Regions from separate parts of the Chishuiella sp. genome, predicted to be linked through region 1. Evidence: riboswitches for the same ligand, from Rfam matches in the RefSeq annotation. Region 1 holds a riboswitch; each other region holds the start of a gene.
The links. Region 1 has a riboswitch for S-adenosylmethionine ahead of RT575_RS01370 (hypothetical protein). Riboswitches for the same ligand answer to the same signal wherever they lie in the genome.

Region 1 (6,282 bases):
TCTGTATCGAAAATAATTAATCCTAATTTTTAATAGAAATATAAATTACTTACAAATTAGACTTATTCATTAATAAATTTTGAAATTCCTTTCCTATGAATGGATTGATAATATGTTGAAAGCTTTTTTGTAATGTAAAAACAGTAACAGTAGCATCAGTTTCTGGAGAATATATAACATCAGTTCCCCACCATCCACCATGATAATAAGCATTGAACCCTAAATTAAAGTGATAAATTCCTAAACAATATTTAGATTGTTCCAGAGGTAAAACATAAGAATACATAGCTTCCAAAATATTTTTATTTTTAATGATTTTACCATCAAATAAATATTGAAAAAAAAGTGCAGATTCTTTTGCTGTAGAAGCAATTCCTCCACCTCCATACAAATCCCATGACGGATTAATATCATAAGAATCCAAGTTGTATTTATCTGTATACTGATGTGCAAGAGGCAAAGTATTTTCTGGATATTCTTCTAAATTAATAAACCATGTTTTACTTAATCCTAATTCCTTGTATTTTAGTAAATCTCTAATAGCAGTATAAAATGGTTGTTTTGTTTTTTGTTCAATTATTTCGGTTAGAAGTAAATAATTTATATCACCATAACTAAATTTTTCTCCAGCTTTCTCAGGGTTTCCTATGTCAATTGTTCTTTTAATTTGCTCTTCTTTTTTCCATTCATGTAGAGGATGTTGATTTACAAATTCAAAATAATCATCATTCACATAATCTTGAATTCCAGATGTATGCGATAACAAATGTTTTACTGTAATTGTATTTAGACCATAACCAGCTTTCTGAAATAATTTACGAGTCTTTTTTGATAACAATTTTTTGATAGGTTGCTCAATAGATATTTCATTATTTTCAACCAATCTTAGTAATGCAGCAGCAACATAAGGTTTCGTATTACTCGCAATTAGAACAGGTTGTTGATTGTTTAGCAATTCATCTGTTTTTATATTTGTGACACCTTTAGCATAGCTCCAAGAAATATTTTTTTTTGGTGATTCTACATGTACAATAATTCCAATTGCGTTTTTATTTTTTTCAAAAATAGAATCTATTTTATTTTGAAATATAGCTTGTAGTTGAGCAGTTCCTAAAACAGGAATACATAAAAGATTTAATAGGAAAGCAATTTTCATTATTTAATTTTTTCTAAATATAAATTTTTAAAACGACATATTGTATAATTACTATAGGGTAGTAGTTCAAGTCTTACAGAACCCCATTAAATTATAAATCTCTTATTATAATCAATATCTATTTTTTGTATACTAATATCGAGAAGTAAGTAAAGATTAAGTATATTTTTTTAACTAAAAAATAATGTTTTTTTGGGCAACCCCTTCGGTCGCACTTTATCGCTCCCAATCTTTTTACTTCGCTAGAACGCTTCGCAAAAAGGATTTCCGCTACAATTGCTATTGCAAATAAGATACTAAGAATACATAAAGATGAATAGATATCATTTTGCACTCAAATAATTTTTATAGTTTTTAAAAGTAATAATTGCTATATATAAATACATAAAAATATTACCAATACTGTAATATATTATTGTTCATTTTTTATAATTAAATTATAAAAAATGTTTAGTTTTATAATAGTATTAACTTAAACAAAAAAAAATATTAATAACCTGTATTTGAAAAACTTAGTATTGGTGGGAATTTCAAAAGCTGAAGCTAAAACTATAAATGGAGGTACATCGTTACCGTCATCTTTTGCTTTCTCTTTTTCTTTCGGAACAGGAGGAGGTTTTACTTTTACTTTAGAATCTGGGTTTAATTATTTAAAAAAAAAAAATTTCTTTATTAATCAATCTACTTTAAGAGCGATTAAGTTTTCTAGTTCTTGAAAAGTTTTCATATTTTCTATTTTTATCTAATATTTTACTGCGTTAGGGATTGTAGAGGAAATCCTTTTTAGATTGGTCATTGTATTTTGACTTCGCTCAATGACCAATTAGAAAAGATTGTAACGGAAAGCCCGCCCGAAGGGAACGCCCAAAATAATTAGAAAGTATACTTGCTAATCTAACAATTCATTATTCTTTATACGAGTACAAAATTCTGAACCTAAGTAAAGAGGATTCCCATGCTTTTCTGACCAGAAACCATCAAGAATATCTTTACTAAGACAACGATAAACAGCAACACCTTTATAAATTTGATCATCTTCTGTTATATAATTGAAGTTGATAACTAAAATTTGATCTTTATAAAAACCTGTTCCATTTTGTATAGCATCACCAATTATCCATTCAGCAACAATACGGTTATTTTCATCAAGAGATAAATTCAGAATACCATGATAAGTTGCATTGCTTTCATCTTGATTACTTCCTTCTATAAAATAACTTCCTATTAAATTTTCTACAGTCATATCTATTTTACGTTATGCAAATCTAAAAATTATAAAAAACTAACAAATTAATAGTAAACGGTATTCGTTATCATTTTCTTTCGGAGCTCTATGAACACAAGGTAAAACATTCTGATTAGGATGATCTACAGCCAATCGCCAAAGATTACCTAATCCCAAATTTAATGGTTGTGCATCAGGTTTTGGTTGATAATGAAGATCGAAAAAATTGTCTTTTAAAAACGATTCAAAATCTTCATTAGCATCATGGTGTAATTTCTTAAGTTCAGTTCTAATTTCTGGAATTAATATTTTTTGTTCAACTTCATTGTTTGGAATTATATCACTCGCAGCGCCGTAATACGTACATAAATATGTGTCTGTGCTAATAGAAGAGCGGTCTACATGAAAAGAGTAAACATCTGTAGAAATAAAATCAAATTCATCATCGCGCTCATATTTCTTTAATAAATTGAGAGAAGGCATAGCACCAAAATCAGTCAGATAATTCATGTCATTTATTATAATTTTTCTGGCTAAATTTCCTTTTTCAGATAAATTTAATTGTTGTAAATCATCAATTGTAATCTCTGTAATATTGTCTTTTAATTCTAGTTGAGATACAATTTCAAAAAAATCTCCATCCAAATTTCTTTCCCAACAAATCGCATTTGCTTCTCCTTGGAAATTAGTTGTAATAAGTTCAGAAAATGAGGAAACAGTTTTTACTTGTTTATTATCAGAGAATTGATGATACATAGTTTTTATACTTCAATTAGCGAACGAAAATAGGAATAATTTTTTATTTGGGCGTTCCCTTCGGTCGGGCAATTCACTTCAATCTTTGCTCATCGCAAAGGATTTCCATTACTTTCCCTAACGCAATAATCATTTAAATTTTAATTGATTTTTTATATAACGAAATAAAATTCTTCTTACATCTTTATTATCTTGTTTTACAGAAATATAATTTATAATTTCATCATGTGAATCAATTGTAATAGGGCAGAAACCAAAGCCTTTATAAATCCCTTTTTCAATTAAAACAATTCCTTTTTCTGAGTTAGTTCTTCCATCAAGTTCGAATAAAAAATCTTTTTTTGGTAATTGAATTGATTTTATAAACTTTTGTACTCTTTTATTATATTCCTTTGGTTCTTCATTATTTATACAAGCACCATAACATTCTTTTAGAGAATATTGAAAACAAGCTGATTTTGATTTGTATAATCCATTAATTTTTTGACAAAGCATATATTTTTCTGTTGTAGAAAAAAGAAAATCTTTCGCTTCGTTTAATGAGGTAAACGCTAATAATTCTTCTCCAGAATTCTCTATTTTTTTAATAGTTAAGGCTTCATATCCTTTTTCATTTTTTTCTTTGTACAACGCATAAAAAAAATTAACTTTTCGTTGTGCTCTGTTGAAAATAGGTAAATGTGATTTTATTAATTCAGATTCTCTTAATAAGGCAATTAATTCATTTCCTGTGCTTTCTATGTTTACTTTATAGGTGAAATGTTGAAGTTTTATTTCTTTTTTATCTGTTGATTTAAAGTGTTGTATTAATCGTTGTTTGATGTTAATACTTTTCCCTATATAGATAATTTCATCATTATTATTCAATAAATAATATATACCACATATATTTTTTGGAACTATATCAACTAAAGCTTTCAATCTATCATTCAGGGTCATAATACAAAATTACATTATTTACTTTAAAAAGAATAATTGTAATAAACGATCATTTTTATAATATAAAAAATAGAGATTTTGAACCAATTTAAAATCTCTATTTAATTTTTATGATTTGTATTTAACTACCAATTGTTCGAATAGTTTTACCATCTAAATAAACTTTTTCTGATAATAAAATTGTGCTCCCTTCTATAATTAAACTTGTATCGAAACCTCTTTTAAAGAATTCTTTTTTCAAGGCTTCTAAGTAATATTGTCTAAAATCGCCCCAATTTATTTGACGTACTTCATGATTAAAAGACTGAATTAGCTCATAATCTGCTAGATTTGAAAATCTTTTTTCAAAAATTTTTAAATAATTTTCCATTGTTCTAAAATTTAAATTAATAATTAAAACAACAGGATTAGAAATGAATAACCTTTATTTTTGACAAGTCGTCCTCATTCTAAACCACCGTAGTAGGTAATACTCGGTTGGTGTTTTGCTACTGCAAAATCTCCTGATGATGTATCAAATTTATATAAATAATAAATAAAAACCAAAAATAATTGGTGCCTAGTTATTTGATAAAAAAATATATTGAAAAATCATCCTAAAATTTCAGTTGCCTTTTCAAAATCACTTTCCTCAACTCTCAATTCAACTCCACCAAAGAAAATAGGATAAATAGTTGTACTATATGCATTGAAAATAAATCCTTTGATTGAATAAGTTTCCAAAATTGATAAAGCAATATGCGCTTCAGCCTCGTTATTATATGTTTTTATTGTTCTTAGCATTCTAGAAAAATTTAGTATCTAAAATACATATAATTTTATAGTATTGTATAGTGCTAAAAACAAAACTCTTCTATTTTATGAATAAAAGAGCTTTGTTCAATAAAATTTATGAATTTAATAATTCTTTTAAATGTTCATCGACTTGGTTTAAATAATCTTTGTCCATTCCAAATAAAGCAAGATGTCCCCATATCGATTTTATAGGTCTAAACTCACTATTTGGAATTTGTTCTTGCTCTAGTTTACATTCGCTTTCAATAAAAAACATATCAGTATCTATAGGCATCACAAATACTTTTGCTTTTACTCTTCCCAATGCAGCTTTTAGGTCTCCACCTGTATTTCTACTAACATCACCTCTTTGCCATTTCCATGCACATGTAAGTAAAACATTTGGATCAAGTGCAGAAAAATATTGTTCAGTAAAACCTTCAGAAAAATCTAGAGCTGTTTCAAATCCTATTGATTGATAAGCCTTTTGACGAAACATTTCTGTAGAATATCCCATTACATCCCATAAATTTGCTTGTCTTTTTAAGGCAGGAATCATACTTGTATGTTCATAATCCCCATTGTTAAAATTAGGATCGAATAAAAAAGTATCATTCAGTGTTTTAGTAAAAATAAAATCATGTTCACTATTTTTTGCATAACCTGCAATAGGAGCAGCTTTACGCATAAAATCAGGGAATCTTACAATCCATTCATAAGTTTGTTGTGCCCCCATAGAACCTCCAACAACTAATTCTAATTGCTCTATTCCAAAATGTTCTGTAAGTAATTTGTGCTGTGCAATAACATCATCTTCTATTCTTACTTTTGGAAAATTAGCTTTATCTATAGGACTTTCACTGTTATTGGCAGAAGTAGACAACCCATTTCCTATCTGATTAACTAAAATAATAAAATATTTAGATGGATCCAAAGCTCTATTTTCTCCTAAATAGGCATCTTCCCAAATCTTAGTTGTTCCAGAATACCAAGTTGTAATTAATATAGCATTGCTTTTATCTTGGTTTAATGTTCCTTGTGTTTTAACAGCAAGTTCTAAATTTGGTATTACGCCTCCTTCTGCAAGGTGAAATTCTCCTAAAGAGATTAATTCATAATTACCATGATTTTCTTTGCTGTAAAATGTGTTTTGATGACTCATAATATATAGTTTATATTTTGTGTCGGTCAAAGTAGTAAGAAAATATAGTGTCCACAATACTCCAAATGCTAATATTTTGTTTAAATTACTGTTTATTAATTCATTTTTCGATAATAAATACTTATTTTATTTAAAATAGACATTAATTAAATGTATTTTTACACCAAAAATCAACTGAATTTTTAGAGTCTAAAAAGACTTGTAAATATCATAATTTTTTTGTTGGGCAATTCCTACGGACTGCGCTTTCTCGATACCAATCTTTTTACT
Region 2 (6,282 bases), on a different contig from region 1:
GGAATTTTATGCTTGTTTTCTTTTGCCATAAAACTCCATAATTTATTTTCTCTTGCAGTTGCTTGTGAAAGGCGAGAACCAATCCATAAATAACCACTAATAGTAGCAATTAATTGAAGAGCAATAAAACAGCTCACCCATTTTACATGTGGTCCTAATATATTTGCAAAAGAAATATTTGCAATATCCTCTTTTCCTATAAGGGAAGTAGCTGTTGCATGTTTTAAAAAAACAAAATTCAATAAAACATAAGATAGGGTAACGAAAACAACGCCAATAAAAAGTGCTTTTGGTAAATTTTTCTTTGGTTGATTTATTTCTTCTATAATATACGAAGCAGAGTTCCATCCTATATATGCAAAAGTTACATAAACCAAGGATGTAGCAAAAGCTGGTAACATTAATTCATCTTTAAAAGAAGTGTCAAATGAGATAGCATTTGGTGAAACAGTTGGAACAAAATAAAGTCCAATTCCTATGAGAACTAGGATAAAAGAAACTTTGAGTATTGTGAATATGTTTTGAAATTTACTACTCAAATTTAAACTAAATGATTGAGAAATGGCAACCATTAATATAATTGCTATTGCAAATTCTTTTCCTAGATTCAATCCAAAACTATTTAAATATTTCCCCATTGCCAATGCTGCTAAAGAGATTGGAGCTGAGAAACCAACAAATAAAGAAATCCAACTAGAGAGATAACCAAAAATGGGATGGTATGTTCTAGAAAGATAAATATAATCTCCTCCAGATTGCTTAAATTTAGAAGCAAGTTCAGAATAAATAAAAGCTCCAATTAATGCTAAAAACCCGCCAATAATCCAAAGAAATAGAATAGAAGTTGTATTCTTTAAATCTGATATCTGATAACCTAAACTCGTAAAAACTCCAGTTCCAATCATATTCGATATCACTAAAGCAGCTGCGGTTTTCCAACCAATTTTATGATGTGCCATAAATAAAAAGTAATCAAAAAATAAAATTCCGAATGATTGATTAGTTAAAACTAAGATAATCACTCGGAATAAAATATGTATTTAAAATTTTTAAAATTTAAAACTTGCTCGTGCAAAATAATATGCTCCTGTCATTCCCATTTGTACAGGTGCATAAGGGAATACACCGTAATATGAATTTTCATAGACTTGTTTATCAGGGAAGATATCGAATAGATTATTCGCTCCGATTGTAAAATTAAAATATTTTGTAATATCATATCCAATAGAAGCATCTGTAACAACTTTTCCTGTGTGTTGCTGAATACTTCCATAAGGATATCCATTTCTTTCAACTTTTCCAAAGTATGTATTACGAACCATAAAATTAAAACCTGAAATGGCATAGTTTAAAGCTAAAGTAGCTTTAGTTTTAGGGCTTAAAGATTCAATAATATTTACTTGGTCAGGTCCAAAAAATTGTTGTCTTGGAATAGTTAATGTTTTAGGAAAATGATAATCTACAATTTTTGTTTCATTCAAATTCCCAGATAAACTTGCATTTAATTTACCTCTACCTAATCGTGTATCATAAGATATAACTAAATCCAAACCTTTCGTTTCTGTGTCAATAGCATTTGTAAAAATTCTTCCAGAAACAATTCCATATTTTTCAAAAGCAGGATCTACAATATCAGACGTTAATACAATTCGGTCTTTTACTTTGATATAATATCCATCAAGAGTTATGAATAATTTAGAAATAGGTCTAAATGTTAATCCTAAACTTGCATTAACAGATTTCTCTTGTTTTAATTTATCTAAACCTAGTTCACGAGATAAATCAGAATCATTTCTAATAATTCCTTTTGTACCAAGTTTTTGAACTCCATCATCTAAATAGAAATCTGTGTAAGCATTACTAAAATATTTTTGTTGTAAAGATGGTGCTCTAAATCCTGTAGAAATTGCTCCTCGAACAGAAAAACCTTTGGCATATTCGTAGCGTAATGCTAATTTTCCATTAACGGTATTTCCTACATCAGAATAGTTTTCGAAACGTCCAGCAATATCAGCAGAAAAATTTCCGAATTTAAATTCTCCATCTGCATAGGCAGCAACAGATTGTCTATCTGCTTTTATAACACTTGAAGGTCTGAAACCACCAAAAGTTTCCGAACCAGAACCTACGTATGAAGCCTCGTCACCAGCTCCAATTTGATATTGTTCGTAGCGGTATTCTCCTCCAAAGGCTAAATTAAAAAAATGATTGATTTTTTTAGAAAAATCTAAATTCACAACATCTTGTAAAAACTGATGTTTTCCTGCATAAAAATTAGTAGGTGAATCTGTTCCTAAAGATTGATTGATAGAATTAATAACGTCATATTTAAAAGAATTTACACCTAATGTGTTACTCAAATCAACTTTCCAACCATTAAAAGAATAACGTAATCCTGTTGAGTTAGAATAATCGTTGATATTTGATTTTATTGTTGCTTGAAAACCATTTGGATAAACTTTTAGAGACTCTGCATTTAGATCACTTGGTAAACGACGAAAACCAAAACCTTGACCTTGGCGTAAGCTTACTCCACCAAATGTATAAAATTCTAATTTGTCTGTTAATTTAGTTTCTGCATTAACAAAAAATTGTTGATTTTTTATTGCCGCATCACCAATTTGGAATCTGAAATCATTTCTAGTTAATCCTCTTTCTGATAAAATTGCATCATCTGCAGCTCTTGCAGCAGTAGGATCATCAGCAAAATCGTATGCAAAATTATCACCATATATATCTAAATTATTATTTTTAGAACGATTTGTTTTTTTACGATCACTAATTACAGCTGAGAATACAATAGAACCTTCTTTACCTAATTTAGTCCCATAGCTACCATTAAAATTATAAGTTTGTCCATCATTTCTAGATGTTTGTCCATACGTAAAGGATGCATCACCTCCTGGTTTAGATTTTAAAACAATATTTACCACACCAGCTATAGCATCAGAACCATATTGTGCCGCTGCACCATCACGAAGTACTTCTATTTTCTCAATAGCAGAAACAGGGATAGCTCCTAAATCGGTACCTACAGAACCATTTCCTACAGTATTTTGATAGTTTACTAATGAAGTTGAATGTCTTCTTTTTCCATTAATAAGAACTAAAACTTGATCTGGCCCCATTCCTCTTAATGTTACAGGATCTATATGTTCTGTACCATCTGAAGCTGATTGGCGAACTGAATTGAAAGATGGAATAACATAATTCAAAATATCATTTACAGATAACTGAGGTGATGATGTTTTTAATTTTTCTACATCTATTACATCGACAGGCACAGGAGAATTTACTACAGTTCTTTCAGAAGTACGGCCACCAATTAGAACAACTTCGTTCAAATTTGTTTCGTCTTCTTTAACGTCTTGGGCAAGAGCAAAAGATGTGCCTAGTATAGCTAGAGTTGTAAGTAAAAATTTGTTTTTTTTCATGTTTATTTTAATAAAAAATATCAAGAAACCAACATAAAAAAGTAGAATAAAAGTTAAATTCTTTTGTTCTCATCTTTCCCTTTTATTTGGGTTGGATTTAGCACCTTTTTATCATAATTTATTGGTTGCTAAGGTTTCAAAGGGCCAATCCCTCCACCTTTCTTGATAAGGACAGCAAAGATAATGTTAATAAAATGAAAAGAAAAAATAAATCTCTATTATTTTTGTAGAGTTTAAGTATTTAACAAAAATAGAATTGATTAATAGTTTGATACTTCTATTTTAAAACAATAATGAAACAACTATAATTTTATAGGGTAATAATGAATAAAATTTAATATTTTTATTCATATAAATAGATAATAAATGGGACTAAAATTAAAACCTATTGATGTTGTTGATAACATAACTAAGGAAGAATTTACAGAAAAATATTTAAAAACACGTCAGCCTGTAGTTATAAAGAACATGTCGAAGAATTGGCCCGCTTATAAAAAATGGACTTTTGATTATATGAAAGAAGCTGTTGGAGATATAACACTTCCTTTATATGATAGTTCTAAAGCTGATCCAGCAGCACCTATTAATGCTCCAGTTACAGAAATGAAATTTTCAGATTATATAGATCTTATAGAAAATGAACCAACAGATTTGAGAATTTTTTTCTTTGACCCAATAAAACATGCTCCGAAGTTGTTAGATGATTATGTTTTTCCTAAGGAACTTATGGGAGGTTTTTTAGATAAATATCCTAGTTTGTTTTTTGGAGGAGAGGGTTCTGAGACATTTCTTCATTTTGATATAGATATGCCACATATTTTTCATACACATTTTAATGGAAGAAAACATGTTTTGCTTTTTGAATATAAATGGAAGGAAAGACTTTATAAATTGCCATATGCAACTTATTCTTTAGAGGATTATAGTATTGAACATCCCGATTTTGATAAATTTCCTGCTTTAGATGGAGTAGAAGGTATTGAATGTTTTTTAGAGCATGGTGATACATTATTTATGCCAACAGGTTGGTGGCATTGGATGAAATACCTTGATGGAAGCTTTTCAATTTCTTTAAGAGCATGGGATAAATCTTGGGCTGTAAAAACACATTCTTTATGGAACCTTGTGGTACAAAGAAACTTTGATAATTTTATGAAGAAAAATTTTAAAGGTAAATACATGGATTGGAAAGAAAAAGAAGCCATTAAAAGAGCAGAATATGCTTTAAAAAATAATAGACCTAGTTGATTAAACTAGGTCTATTATTTTTAAAAAAAGCTACAATTCATATACTGAATGTAGCTTTTTTATGTTATTATTTATTTCCAATAATTCCAAACTTTACCATCGAATACAGCAAATGAGTCACTTTCTGTATCATAGCAAATAGTACCAGCTACAGGTGACAAGATATTTTCATGAGGTCTAAATACTTTTGGAAGTATTAAAGCTTTATCAGTAGATTCTAGTATTAAAACACCTTCTGCTTCACTACTTTCAGCACCTATAATTACACCTTTACCAATTTCCTCAGTTGTATTAATATTTGCTGAGGTACTTATATCATTATTGTTTTCATCTTTTTGCGCATCAAAACTTCCTTCATCACTAAGTTCTAACCATTCGTTGTTTTGGAAAACTTTTACTTTTAAATCATTTTTATCAATTAAAAGAGTCCCATTTGTATAGTTAGTTGTAGTTTCTATATCTGCTATAGGTAAAATAATTCCTTTTTTTTCATTTCCAAAATCAAGTATTCCAGCTCCATCAACTTGATTTTTACCTATTGATACTTGAGCATAAAGTAAGTTTGTGCTCAAAATAAGACATAATATAATAAATTTTTTCATGTTTAAAATTTTATTCATTACAAGATTTTTGAATACAATTCCATGTACTACCATTGTATATACTGATACATTTTTTATCATCACTAATATCAAATATAATCATTCCTTTTACCCAATTATTTGCTCCAATAGCTGTAGGGGTTGTTCTTGTTAAGACCATGCCTTTTTTACCAGATTCGAGAACTAAGAATCCATTTGGAACATTTTCTGGCCAATTACTAAATTGACTTTTTAATGTAGAAATACCTGTATTAGAATCAATTGTCGTGCCGCCGGTTGGAGATTTAGTACAATATGAGCAATAATCTAAATCAGTTTCACCATTAGCATTAATTGTAGATGAACCTAAACAAATATCTTCTGATTCACTTGTTAGATCATAACTAAAAGTTGATTCAACAGGGTTTAATGTATCAGGATTAATTTCATAATTAGATATATCATTAGATGCTTTTACTTTAAATGTTATAGTGCTTATTCCAGCAGGAAGAGTAATATCCTCATATTCTAGACTTCCATCATCTCCAGTATTAGTACCAATATTTAGACCGCTAGAAGTTGTAATACTATTATTCACTAAAGTAAACACTTCGCTATCATATTCTAAGTTTAAGAAAATATTAGACAAAGTAAAACTATTAGGATTATTAATATTTAATGTTACTTCGATTTCATCATTAAGTACAAAACACTTTTTATTTAAAGACATAGACGTTATCACACGTTTTGGTCTATCCGAATCTACTGCAGATGTAATTGTAACTGATTCTCCAGTTAAACGATCAATACTAGAAATTTCAGTTGTAATTCCTGATGAGTTTTCGTAACTTAATTTTGCTTGATTATTATAATCTCCTGCAGTGGCAGAATCATCAAATATTGCTATGGCTCTAACTGTATATAAACTTCCACCTCCTGGAATTTTTAAATTATTTAATTTAAGTGTGCGAGTTCCATATCCTGTAATATCTCCATCTATTTCAAGTTCTGTAGAGACA
Region 3 (6,282 bases), on a different contig from region 1:
TATCGCGTTGTTCAGGAATCAAAATATCTTGTGCACCAGAAGCTATACCACTATTAAGAGCAATAAAACCTGCATCTCTTCCCATAACCTCTACGAAGAAAACACGATCATGAGATGTAGCAGTGTCACGTAGCTTATCTACAGCTTCTACAACTGTGTTAAGAGCTGTATCATATCCTATAGTAAAATCAGTACCAAAAATATCATTATCAATAGTACCAGGAACTCCTATAAAAGGAACTCCATATTCTTTATGAAAAATATTTGCACCAGTAAAAGAACCATCTCCACCAATAACAACAAGAGCGTCAATGTTATTTTCTGTTAAGTGTTTGTAAGCCTTAGCTCTTCCTTCAGGAGTTCTAAATTCTTGTGAACGAGCAGTCTTTAAAATTGTCCCTCCTTGATTAATTATATTTTTTACGGAACGAGGACCAAGTTCAATCATATCATTGTTGATTAAACCTTCATATCCTTGACGAATTCCTATAGATTTTATATCATAAAATTTACATGCTCTAACTACTGCACGTAATGCAGCATTCATTCCAGGTGCGTCTCCCCCAGAGGTTAAAACACCAATTCTTTTTATATTTTTTTGCACTTTTTCCCTTTTATTAAAATCAAATATAATGAAAAATTATAATTTATAAAACTCAATTAAAATTCTTAATCATCTTCGTCAATGGGTTTGAGGATTCCATTAGCAAAATCTCTTTGTAAAATAACAATTATATATAGGTCTTCACGTGTTTTTTTTGGATCAAAAGTTTGTTTAAGGTTTATGTCAAATGCTCCACTTGCAGCTTGATATAAAAATGCATTAAACCCTCCACGTAACTCTTTTATGATTTCAAAAGTTGTTTTGTTTGTTTCTTTATAAATTAATTTGGTAATAATTTGGCCTCTAGAATTAGACATGTTTTTTAATTCTTTTTCAAATTTATCTGCTAATTCCTTTTGTCTACTTTTAATAAATTTTCTTTGCTCTCTTTTTTTATCCATTGATTGGATAGTATCTGATACATGATTGTATTCACGAACGGCAGTTCTTACATAAGGCCAAACATCACGAACACGTTTTCTTAGCCATAAATAATATTTTTTTTCTAAATCTGTTTTTAATTTTACTGTATAAAAATTAGATTCATTTAAATGTATAGTATCTTCAGGGTTAAATGTAAAATCATCTAAACTTGTAGAATCATTTTTTATTTGTTGAGTAGAGTTTTTTCCTCCAAGATCTAATCCAAATATTTGAGCATTTGAATTTGGAGAAAAATAAAAAATAAATAATATGATGATACAAAAATTGTAATATTTCATGTGTTCAAATTTGTTGAGAACTGTCCCTAAAATTAGTACATTTGTTATAAAATATAAGAAAAATGACTAAAAATAATTTATTTGATAATCAATCTTTAGATTTTTTAAAGGAATATTTAAATACAGCTTCACCAACAGGATTTGAAAGTGCTGGACAAAAAGTATGGATAGATTATATTAAGCCTTATGTAGATGAAGTAAAAACAGATAATTATGGTTCTGCATATGGAGTAATTAATCCAGAAGCTAAATATAAAGTTGTTATTGAGGCACATGCAGATGAAATTTCATGGTTTGTAAATTATATTTCAGATGATGGTTTAATTTATGTTATTAGAAATGGAGGTTCTGATCATATGATAGCTCCATCTAAAATAGTTAGTATTCATACTAAAAAAGGAATTGTAAAAGGTGTTTTTGGATGGCCTGCAATTCATTTACGTCAAGGAGCAAAAGAGGAAGCTCCAACGCCAGATAAAATTTGGATAGATACAGGATGTACAACAAAAGAAGAGGTTTTAGAATTGGGAATTCATGTAGGTTGTGTTATAACATATCCAGATGAATTTTTTACACTAAATGATCGTTATTTCGTTTGTCGAGCAATAGACAATAGAATGGGAGGTTTTATGATTGCTGAAGTTGCTCGTAAAATTGCTGAGAATAAAGATAAATTGGATTTTGGATTATATATTGTTAATGCTGTACAAGAAGAGGTAGGTTTACGTGGAGCAGAAATGATTACGCAAACAATAAAACCAAATGTAGCTATTGTTACAGATGTTACACATGATACCACAACTCCTATGATTACAAAGTCAAAAGAAGGAGAACAAAAATGTGGAGATGGCCCTGTTATTTATTATGCTCCAGCTGTACAGAATAATTTAAGAGAATTAATTATTGATTCGGCAGAAAAAAATAATATACCTTTTCAAAGAGCGGCTAGTTCTCGTGTAACAGGAACGGATACAGATGCTTTTGCTTACAGTAATGGAGGTGTGCCTTCAGCACTTATTTCTTTACCACTTAGATATATGCATACAACTGTAGAGATGGTTCATCAGGCAGATGTAAAAAATGTAATTGAATTGATTTACGAATCAGTTAAAACAATAAAAAATAATCACGATTTCAAATATCATTCAATCTAATTAATAGTATGATATAAGAAAAAAAGCAATTTATAACCAAGTTATAAATTGCTTTTATTTTTATGCTAAAATAAGTTCTTTAATCACGGAATTATCTTTATGAATAGATATTCTTTTATAACCTTTATAGTAATTATCCTTATCAATTACTATTATAGAACTTTTTAAAGTAATTCTTTTTAAAACATTCTGATTAGGAAATTGTTGAAACTTATTTTTGAATGTAATAAATACGTCATTTTCATTTAATTCTTGAATTTTATCTTCAGAGATAATTTCAATAAAATCATCTGCTAAAAAAAGTTGATCGAATATGTAGTCAAAGGTTTTTAATCTTTTTCCTTTTAATTCTTCACTTGTCATTAAAAAGTTTTTTAATCTTCTAACAATTGGATAAAAATTACCAACTAATGGAGGTTTGGGAATATTTTTTTCAAATAAGCAATCATCTATTAAATGAAGAGAATTTTTAATATCTAATTCATTTAACTGAAAGTTGTAAAGATGTCTGTATTCTAAATTTCTATTTTTAAACTCTTTTAAAAGAATCTCTTTTAAATCTTTGTTCGTAATAGGTAATTGGTAATTAATGAAATGAACTAGTTTTTCATTTGTAATTGATGTTAAATTTAATTCTGAAATGTTTTGTGACATACAATAAATATTTATTTTTATTAAACAATTATTGTATTTCGATGAATAAAGGAGAAACGTTTTATTTGGATTGATTCCCGTATTATTTTACCACCGTGGAGACTACTCTCGGTTGGTACCGCTTTTCGGTTCGAAATACATAGCAAATATACAATAAAAAGAATATTTACAGAAAATTTTACAAATTATTATCATTTTTTTTAGAAAAAGTAGATTTATTTTTTATAAATTTGGGGTATAAGCAATTAAAAAATGAAAAAAATGTATTTTAATATTTCAATTCGTCAACAGGTTTGTAAGTTCAGGCTAGGGAATGTTATACATTAATATAATAAATTATTTTTATTTTTTAATTGGTAAAGTTCCCTATCGAAGAAATCGATAGGGATTTTTTTTATAAACAATTTTAAATATTACCATCAACCAAAAATTACATAATTATGCAAAATTTACAACAGTTACAAGTGCCTGTATGGCCATTAGAGGATAACACAATTTTAAGTAAAGTATCAGTTACTTACCAAGTATTTGGTTTACCATTAGGAACAGCTCCAGTTGTATTAATTAATCATTCATTACAAGGAGATTCTGATAGCGCTTATCATTGGGATGGAGTTATGGGAAAAAATAAAGCAATTGATCTTAATGAATATACTGTTATTACTATAGATATACCTGGTAATGAAGTTTCAAAGTCAATAAACTATGATTATTTGCCTTTTGATCGTATTACTGCAAGAGATGTAGCTGTTTTATTTTGGTTGACTTTATTTGAATTAGAAATTAATGAAGTTTTTGCTATAATAGGAGCTGATTTAGGAGGTGGAATAGCATGGGAAATGGCTTGTTTATTTCCAAATAAAGTATTAAATATAATTCCTATAGCATCAAGCCCTAAAACTCAAGATTGGGTGATTGAAGAACCTAAAGCTAAGAATGATTATTTAAAATCAATATTTTATTCAATTGATATTTCTAGACATAGAACAGATATTTTAGAGATAACACAATATATAAAATCTAAAATACACGTTATTTATGTAAAAGAAGAACACATATTTAATAGAGCAAAGCTTAGAAAGTTTTACACTCAACTAAATAACTATAAAAATACAGTGAAATTTTATGAGATTGAGCAGATTAAGAATAATGAATTAGTTAAAGAACATATTGATGAAGTTGAAAAAATTGTAGATCAAATTTTGGAGGCTGAATATATAAATAATGTAGCATAAAAAAATAAGCTTCCTAACTAGGAAGCTTATTTTTTTCTATAGAACATCTTTTAATTTTACAACTGCATTTAATTGATCATTTTCTGATAAATTAAAAATTTTACCAAGTTTTTGAGATGCCTGTACAAATGCAATAAATGTACATAATTCGGATATTTCTTTATCCGTAAAATATTCTTTTAAAATGTCGAAATGTTTATCAGATATAGAAAAATGGTCTTTACAAAATAATTCTGCAAAAGCACAAGCTATAGATACTTTTATATTATTAGGATTATAATTCGGTCTACCTCCTTTAACCATACAATATTCACATTTATTTTCAAAAGCTAATGTTCTGCGAATTTGTTCTAATAAATTTTGATTTAATGAAGTTTTGTGCCATAAAGATTCATCTAAATTATTCCAACTTTCTAGAATAAACTTATTATGTCCAATTTGTTTTTCAAATGGAGTAAATCCATTTTCTGAAGGTTTTAGTCTTTTCATATTATATATTTTTTCAAATTTCTAAGAAAAAAAAATATATCTAAAGTTGATTTAATATAAAACAAGTGTATTTTTAATGATTATAACTGTATTTAAAACAAGAAACAATGAAAATAATTTTGGATCACTACGATTATAAAATTCTTAAAATTTTAAATGATAATTCGAGATTAAGTTATGCAGAAATTGGTAGGTTAATTGGTTTGTCGCAATCAGCTACAAAAGAACGAATAACGAAGTTAGTTGATGATGAAGTAATCAAAAAATTTAGTGTAGATATAGATTTTCAAAAAATAGGTTATAGCTTAAAAGTGATTATTTTTTTAAAATTTAAGAATGATGAATTTAAATTATTTATAAATGACTTGTATAAGTTTCCTGAGATTATTAGTTGTAAAAGAACTACTGGAGAATATTGTTTATTAGCAGAATGTATATTAAATGATAGTTCACAACTTGAAGGTTTAATAGATCGACTAATAATTTATGGAATACCAACAACATCTATTCAGCTTTCTGAAGTAAAAGTCGATAACTTCTTCAAATAAATTTTAGATATTTTTATCTAAAAGAAAACAAATATAAATAAGATTTCATTATAATCTTTATAAATTGTACTTTTGCAAACTATTATAAAAATAAAAAATATGCAATCAAATTTTGTTGACTACGTAAAAATAAATTGTAGAGCCGGACACGGAGGTGCGGGTTCAGCAAGTTTGCATCGCGAAAAATATATCGATAAAGGAGGTCCTGATGGAGGAGATGGAGGACGAGGAGGAAATATTACACTCTTAGGAAACTCAAATTTATGGACTTTATTAGAGTTTCGTTTTAAAAAACACTTCAGAGCTCAAAATGGTGGTCGTGGTGGTAAATCAAGATCTACTGGAGCTGATGGAGAAGATATAATTTTAGATGTTCCAATTGGAACAATCGCAAAAGATGAAGAAGGAAATGTTATTGGTGAAATAACAGAGAATGGACAAGAGTTAATTATTGCTCAAGGAGGTAAAGGAGGATTAGGAAACTGGCATTTTCGTTCTGCAACACGTCAAACACCTCGTTATGCTCAACCAGGATTAGATGGAGTTGAAGGTCAATTTACATTAGAGTTGAAGATACTAGCTGATGTAGGTCTTGTTGGGTTTCCCAATGCAGGAAAATCTACATTACTTTCTGCTGTTTCTGCTGCAAAACCAAAAATAGCAGATTATGCATTTACGACTTTAACACCGAATTTAGGAATTGTAGAATATCGTAATCACCAATCATTTATTATGGCAGATATTCCTGGAATAATAGAAGGAGCTGCAGAAGGTAAAGGACTTGGACATCGATTCCTTAGACATATAGAAAGAAATTCTAATTTATTATTCTTAATTCCAGCTGATGCTGAAGATTATGCAAAAGAATATAAAATT
Region 4 (6,282 bases), 240 kb from region 1:
GTTTTTAAAACATTATCAGTTCTTAATCCAAGTTCATCATAAACTAATTGATTAAAGTTTCCTTTATTAAAATAATGAGTATAATCTAATCTTAATCCACCTATTAATTCTAATCCAGGAGCAAGTTTAGTCTGTAATTGTCCATAAACACCAGTAGCAAGAATATTTTGTTTTACTCTATTGTCTTCATTTAGATATACTTCTCTTGCGTAACGGTAAGGAGTTAAATTATCAAAGTTATCTAAACCAGTAAAGTAATAACGACCATTCATTTCACTTCCGTAAAGGGAATTCATATGTGTATACATCATATCAAACCCAAAAGTGTAATTTATTTTTTCTGTATTCCAATATAAGTTATCAGTAATTTGAAAAACATGATTATAAAAATTTTCGGGAGAATAACGTTGTCCACCAATTTGTATGTTTGTAAATACATCCTTTCCGTTAACATTAGATTGTACTCGTTCTACAATTGCACGAGGAATATTTGATTTAGGTAATTGGCTATTAGGTGTAGATTCTTCTGAAGTGTACAAATGTTGAACTTTTAATTCATTTGTTAATTTAGAAGATAGTTTAGATCGTAAACTTGCCATTAAGCTATTATCAACAGAGTTTACATCACCATAAACTTCATATAAATTTATAGAAGTATTATCACCTAATCCAAGATTATTTCTATCATTTACGTAATTATTGCGAATTGTTAATAAATTACGATCATTAATTTGCCAATCTAATCTCAAAAATAATGCATCAGTTCCTCTTTTACGATCAAATTGGCCAAACTGTGGCGAATTAGCAACACCGTATTTTCTTCTTGAAATATCAACGAAACGATCAAGAGAAGATTGACTTAAATTATATCTTGCTTCATCTTGTTCATTTCTAAGGTCAGCTATAATTAATGGTGAAGAATGTGCTTGATGATCCCATGCAAAGAAATAATGAAGTTTATCTTTGATAATTGGTCCTCCTAGTGTAAAACCATATTGATAAGTAGAAAATTTAGAATCTCTTTTATTTGCATTAATATCATAAGGACTAGATAACCAGTCAGTACGACCAAACATAAATGCACTTCCTGATAAAGTATTTGTTCCTGATTTAGTAACAGTATTTATAGTTCCTCCACCGCTTCGGCCATAAGTAACATCATAAGCGTTTGTTACAACAGCAAACTCACGAACGGATTCCATAGAAATAGAATATGGTCCACCGTTTCTATTTGTAGCCCCACCAGAAGTTGGATTTTTTGCAGTCATACCATCTATAGTAAAGTTTGTAGACGATGCTAATTGACCAGATAAATTACTTCCAGAGCTTAATGGTGATAGATCGATTAATGAAGTGAAATTTCTTCCATTAACAGGTAATCTCTCAATGTCTTTTGCTGTAACAGACGTAGAAGAGCCTATATTTTTTATTGTATTTTTTAATGAATTTGCTCTAACTTCTACACCTTCAATTTCTATTATTTCAGGGGAAGAATTTAGGTTAAAATCAATTTTTATATCATCACCAAGATTTAATTGATATCCATCTTTTATTTCTTCTCCATATTCGTTAGAGATAGCAGTAATGGTATAAGGTCCACCTAAAGGTAATTGTTTAAAATAGAACTCACCTTTTTCATTAGTAAATGTGGAAGTTGTAAAACCTGTGGATTCGTTTTTCACTTGTACAGTTACAGTATGTATTCCATTCCCATTTTCGTTGAAGACTTTTCCAGAAATAGAAGCTTGTGTTCCTTGTCCGTATACACAAATTGTGGTGGCGGTTAATGCAGCTAAAGTTGTAAATTGTTTTATCATCTAGTTAATGTTTATGTGTTTAATTTGGATGTAAAACTAATTTTTGGATATAAACTGAATGTTAAGGAAAAATAAACGTTAAGTTATCGTATTGTTAAAATAGTTAATAAATAGTTAAATCAAAATAAATCTTTCTAATAATTTATATTAGTGATTTTTCATGTTAAAATATGTTTTTTATTAAAACTTAATAAAACAGAATAAAATTATGTATATTAATAAAAAACAGAATAAAATTATGTTTTGTATTGTTTTTTAATTATTTATAGAAAAATATGAATAAATTTAGTCTTTTTTATTTGGATAATACATTTTAAATGTAGTAGATTTGTGCCAACGAAATAGTTTATAAAATTTACAATTTATCAAGAAAAGTGGAGGGAAATGGCCCGATGAAACTTTAGCAACCTGATTACACATCAAGGTGCTAAATCCATCCTTAATAGGGGAGATGAATAAAAACAAAATTCAATCAATCAATAATAATTTTATTAAAATTGGTTCATCTGTTTTTATTTAGACAGTTGGATCATTTTTTTTATCTACTTGTCTTGATATCAAAAACATTTTACAATTTAAAGATATGGCAAAGTTAAACATTGGTTTATTTGGTTTTGGAGTAGTCGGTGAAGGAATTTACAAGGTTTTAGAGGATAAACCTCAAATAAATGCTACAATAAAAAAAATAGTTATAAAAGATATAGATAAACCACGTAACGCACCAAAAGAATTATTTTCTACAAACGCAGATGATATATTAGATGATGAAGATATAAATCTTGTAGTAGAACTTATATCTGAAGCTGATGCGGCGTATTCTATTATAAAAAAATCCTTTAGTAAAGGAAAACATGTTGTTAGTGCAAATAAAAAAGTAATAGCAGATCATCATAGAGAATTATTAGAATTACAAGAAAAAAATAATGTTTCTTTTCTTTATGAAGCTGCGGTTTGCGGTTCTGTTCCTATTATTAGAAATCTAGAAGAATATTTTGATAATGATTTGTTAAATTATGTATCTGGAATTGTAAACGGAACAACTAATTATATTTTAACTAAAATGGTCAATGAGAATGAATCTTATCAAAATGCATTAAAATCAGCACAAGAAAATGGTTTTGCTGAAGCTGATCCAACTGCAGATGTAGAAGGTTTTGATGCTGCGAGTAAGATATCTATAATAACTCTACATGCTTTTGGTAAAAAAATAAATGTAGATGATGTTATAAGAAAAGGAATTACATCTTTACAGATTCAAGATTTGAAATATGCTAAAGAAAAAGGTTATACAATAAAGTTAATTGCTAAATCTCAAATAATTCCAGAAACTAACGAAATAAATTCGACGGTTTTACCAACGTTTATTCCTTTGGATAAAACAATTGCATTAGTTAACAACGAATATAATGGTGTTTTGATTGGAAGTTCTTTATCTGATGAACAATTTCTTTATGGAAAAGGAGCAGGGAGATTTCCGACAGCGTCTGCAGTATTAAGTGATATATCTGCACTTAAATATGATTATAAATATTCTATAAGAAAGTACGAGAATTCAGAAAAAGGAAAATTTAATCAATCAGGAATTGTGAAAATTTATCTTGGTTCTTCAATAAAATTAGATGATTATTTTGCTGTTTTTCAAGAAGTCGAAGAACGATATGAGAGTAAAGATTATAATCATATTATAGGTTTGATTGATATAAATAAATTAAAAGATAATAATTTTATTCATAATCCTAACCTTTCTATAATTGCTTTTGAATAAATTTCGTGAACTAATAGCAGTTAATTTATAAATTAATTGCTATTAGTTTTTTATTGATTTATCTAAGTATAAAATTAAAAGTTTTCTAAATAATGAATTCTTTAAATTATATTTGTCTAATGAATTCATTAGTTGAAGAAAACTATTTAAAAGCTCTATTTCATTTATCTAAAAATGGTAAAGGAGAAGTTAATGTTAAGGATTTAAGTAAGCATTTGGAAATAAAAATGCCTACTGTAAATAGTATGATGAAAAAATTAGCTGAAAAAGATTTGGTCATTTATGAGTCATATAAGCCCTTACGTTTATCTGAAAAAGGAATAATAAAAGCATCTTTGATTGTTAGAAAACATAGATTAACAGAAATGTTTTTAGTTGAAAAAATGGGATTTGGCTGGGAGCAGGTTCATGAAGTTGCAGAACAGATTGAACATATCCAAAGCCCTTTATTTTTTGATAAAATGGATGAGATTTTAAATTATCCTAAAGTTGATCCTCATGGTTCTCCAATTCCTGATAAAGAAGGAAATTTTGAAATTGTAAACTATAAAAAATTAGCTGAATTTAAAAAAGGTGATGAGGTAGAAATTTGTGCTGTAATTTATTCTTCAGAAGATTTTTTGAAATATTTAAATTCTAAAGATATTCAGTTAAATGATAAAATAAAGATTTTGGATTTGGAAGAGTTTGATGGAACAATGACAGTTGAATTCTCTCAAAAAGAGAATAAAATTGAAACTTTTAGTAATCATGTTACATTAAGACTTTTAGCAAAATAAAATATTTGAACATTAAAAAGCCAAGCATTTAGCTTGGCTTTTTAATATTATTCAGCTTTACCTTTTATTCTAAAGATTTTTCTAGAACTAACAGGATCATTAGAAGTGATAGTTACAGATTTATTAAAATCTCCTTTTACTCCTCCAGTAGAATATTTTATTACAATATCACTAGATTTTCCTGGTTCAATTGGTGTTTTAGCATATTCTGGTATAGTACAACCACAAGATCCAACAACACTTTTTAGAATTAGAGGTTTGTCACCTGTATTAGTAACTTTCATTTTAGAAGTTACTTCTGTATTCAATTTCAAATTACCAAATTGAATTTCTTCTTTTTCTAAAGTAAGTGTTTGTGCAAAAAGTGATGATACTCCTAATACAAAAGCACCTAAAAACATAATTTTTTTCATAATGATAATAAATTGTCATATCAAATATATGAAATATATATATTTTAAAATAATTATCTATCAAATAGATTTCTTAATTAATGTTAAAAAATCTATTTATAAAAAGTAAGTACCTAAAGATTCTAAATAATATTTCTATTATGATATGTATTCTTGATAAGAATTGTTATTTTTGCAGAACTTTATTTTTTTAAGAAATTACAAATGGAAATCGCATCAAAATATACGCCTCAAGAAGTTGAAGGAAAATGGTATGAATACTGGATGGAGAAGAAATATTTTAAATCTACTCCAGACCAAAGAAAAGCTTATACAATTGTAATTCCTCCACCAAATGTCACAGGTGTTTTGCATATGGGGCATATGTTAAATAATACGATACAAGATGTTTTAATTCGTCGTGCTCGTATGAGAGGATATAATGCTTGTTGGGTACCAGGAACAGATCATGCATCTATTGCTACTGAAGCAAAAGTTGTTGCGAAATTAAAAGAAGAAGGTGTATCTAAATTTGACATTGGTAGAGAAAAATTTTTAGATCACGCTTGGGATTGGACTCATAAGCATGGTGGAATTATTTTAGATCAATTAAAGAAATTAGGAGCTTCTTGTGATTGGGATCGTACTAAATTTACGATGGATGCTGATTTATCAGAATCAGTACAACGAGTATTTATTGATCTTTATAACAAAGGCTTAATTTATCGTGGTTACCGTATGGTAAACTGGGATCCAGAGGCTAAAACTAATATTTCTGATGAAGAAGTTATTCATAAAGAAAAAAATGGAAAACTTTATCATTTAAAATACCAAGTTGTAGGTTCTGATAAATATATAGTTGTAGCAACAACTCGTCCAGAAACTATTTTTGGAGATTCTGCTGTATGTATTAATCCTAATGACGAACGTTATGAATGGTTAAAAGGACAAAAAGTAATTGTTCCTTTAGTTGGTAGAGAAGTTAATATCATCGAAGATGAATATGTTGATTTAGAATTCGGAACTGGTTGTTTAAAAGTTACTCCAGCTCATGATACGAATGATTATGAATTAGGTAAAAAACATAATTTAGAGTTCATAGATATTTTTACTGATGATGCTAAATTGAATGATCATGGATTACAATATGTAGGAATGGATCGTTTCAAAGTTCGTAAAGAAATCGAGAAAGAATTACAAGAAAAAGATTTACTTGAAAAAGTAGAAGATTATACGAATAAAGTAGGAACTTCTGAAAGAACAGGAGCTGTTATCGAACCAAAAATTTCGAATCAATGGTTTTTGAAAATGACAGATCTAGCAAAACCTGCTTTAGATAATGTAATGAACGATACAATTAAATTTCATCCAGCGAAATTTAAAAATACATATCGTAATTGGATGGAAAATGTAACGGATTGGAACATATCTCGTCAATTATGGTGGGGACACCAAATACCTGCATTTTTCTATGGGGATGGAAACGAAGATTTTGTTGTCGCATTAACAAAAGAAGAAGCTCTTCCTTT

Region 2: another riboswitch for S-adenosylmethionine. It lies ahead of RT575_RS10325 (TonB-dependent receptor); the one in region 1 lies ahead of RT575_RS01370 (hypothetical protein).
Region 3: another riboswitch for S-adenosylmethionine. It lies ahead of RT575_RS12660 (hypothetical protein); the one in region 1 lies ahead of RT575_RS01370 (hypothetical protein).
Region 4: another riboswitch for S-adenosylmethionine. It lies ahead of RT575_RS00350 (homoserine dehydrogenase); the one in region 1 lies ahead of RT575_RS01370 (hypothetical protein).

What each region holds. Positions count from the first base shown of each region.
Region 1 is NZ_DAMCLZ010000001.1:309,255-315,536, forward strand. It holds gene RT575_RS01345 (serine hydrolase) at 50-1,156, opposite strand; gene RT575_RS01350 (hypothetical protein) at 1,678-1,872, shown strand; gene RT575_RS01355 (hypothetical protein) at 2,046-2,399, opposite strand; gene RT575_RS01360 (DUF1826 domain-containing protein) at 2,439-3,137, opposite strand; gene RT575_RS01365 (GIY-YIG nuclease family protein) at 3,267-4,076, opposite strand; gene RT575_RS01370 (hypothetical protein) at 4,198-4,446, opposite strand; SAM-I-IV-variant riboswitch at 4,493-4,591, opposite strand; gene RT575_RS01375 (putative signal transducing protein) at 4,668-4,859, opposite strand; gene RT575_RS01380 (alpha/beta fold hydrolase) at 4,966-6,012, opposite strand.
Region 2 is NZ_DAMCLZ010000009.1:25,369-31,650, reverse strand. It holds gene RT575_RS10330 (amino acid permease) at 1-959, opposite strand, end outside; gene RT575_RS10325 (TonB-dependent receptor) at 1,050-3,434, opposite strand; SAM riboswitch class I at 3,501-3,606, opposite strand; gene RT575_RS10320 (cupin-like domain-containing protein) at 3,801-4,682, shown strand; gene RT575_RS10315 (hypothetical protein) at 4,754-5,284, opposite strand; gene RT575_RS10310 (hypothetical protein) at 5,295-6,282, opposite strand, start outside.
Region 3 is NZ_DAMCLZ010000013.1:42,807-49,088, reverse strand. It holds gene pfkA (6-phosphofructokinase) at 1-604, opposite strand, end outside; gene RT575_RS12670 (DUF4294 domain-containing protein) at 670-1,326, opposite strand; gene RT575_RS12665 (M42 family metallopeptidase) at 1,389-2,480, shown strand; gene RT575_RS12660 (hypothetical protein) at 2,541-3,134, opposite strand; SAM-I-IV-variant riboswitch at 3,186-3,278, opposite strand; gene RT575_RS12655 (alpha/beta fold hydrolase) at 3,575-4,369, shown strand; gene RT575_RS12650 (carboxymuconolactone decarboxylase family protein) at 4,406-4,858, opposite strand; gene RT575_RS12645 (Lrp/AsnC family transcriptional regulator) at 4,966-5,406, shown strand; gene obgE (GTPase ObgE) at 5,506-6,282, shown strand, end outside.
Region 4 is NZ_DAMCLZ010000001.1:69,892-76,173, forward strand. It holds gene RT575_RS00345 (carboxypeptidase regulatory-like domain-containing protein) at 1-1,817, opposite strand, end outside; SAM riboswitch class I at 2,177-2,275, shown strand; gene RT575_RS00350 (homoserine dehydrogenase) at 2,401-3,582, shown strand; gene RT575_RS00355 (metal-dependent transcriptional regulator) at 3,702-4,361, shown strand; gene RT575_RS00360 (DUF1573 domain-containing protein) at 4,409-4,774, opposite strand; gene RT575_RS00365 (valine--tRNA ligase) at 4,979-6,282, shown strand, end outside.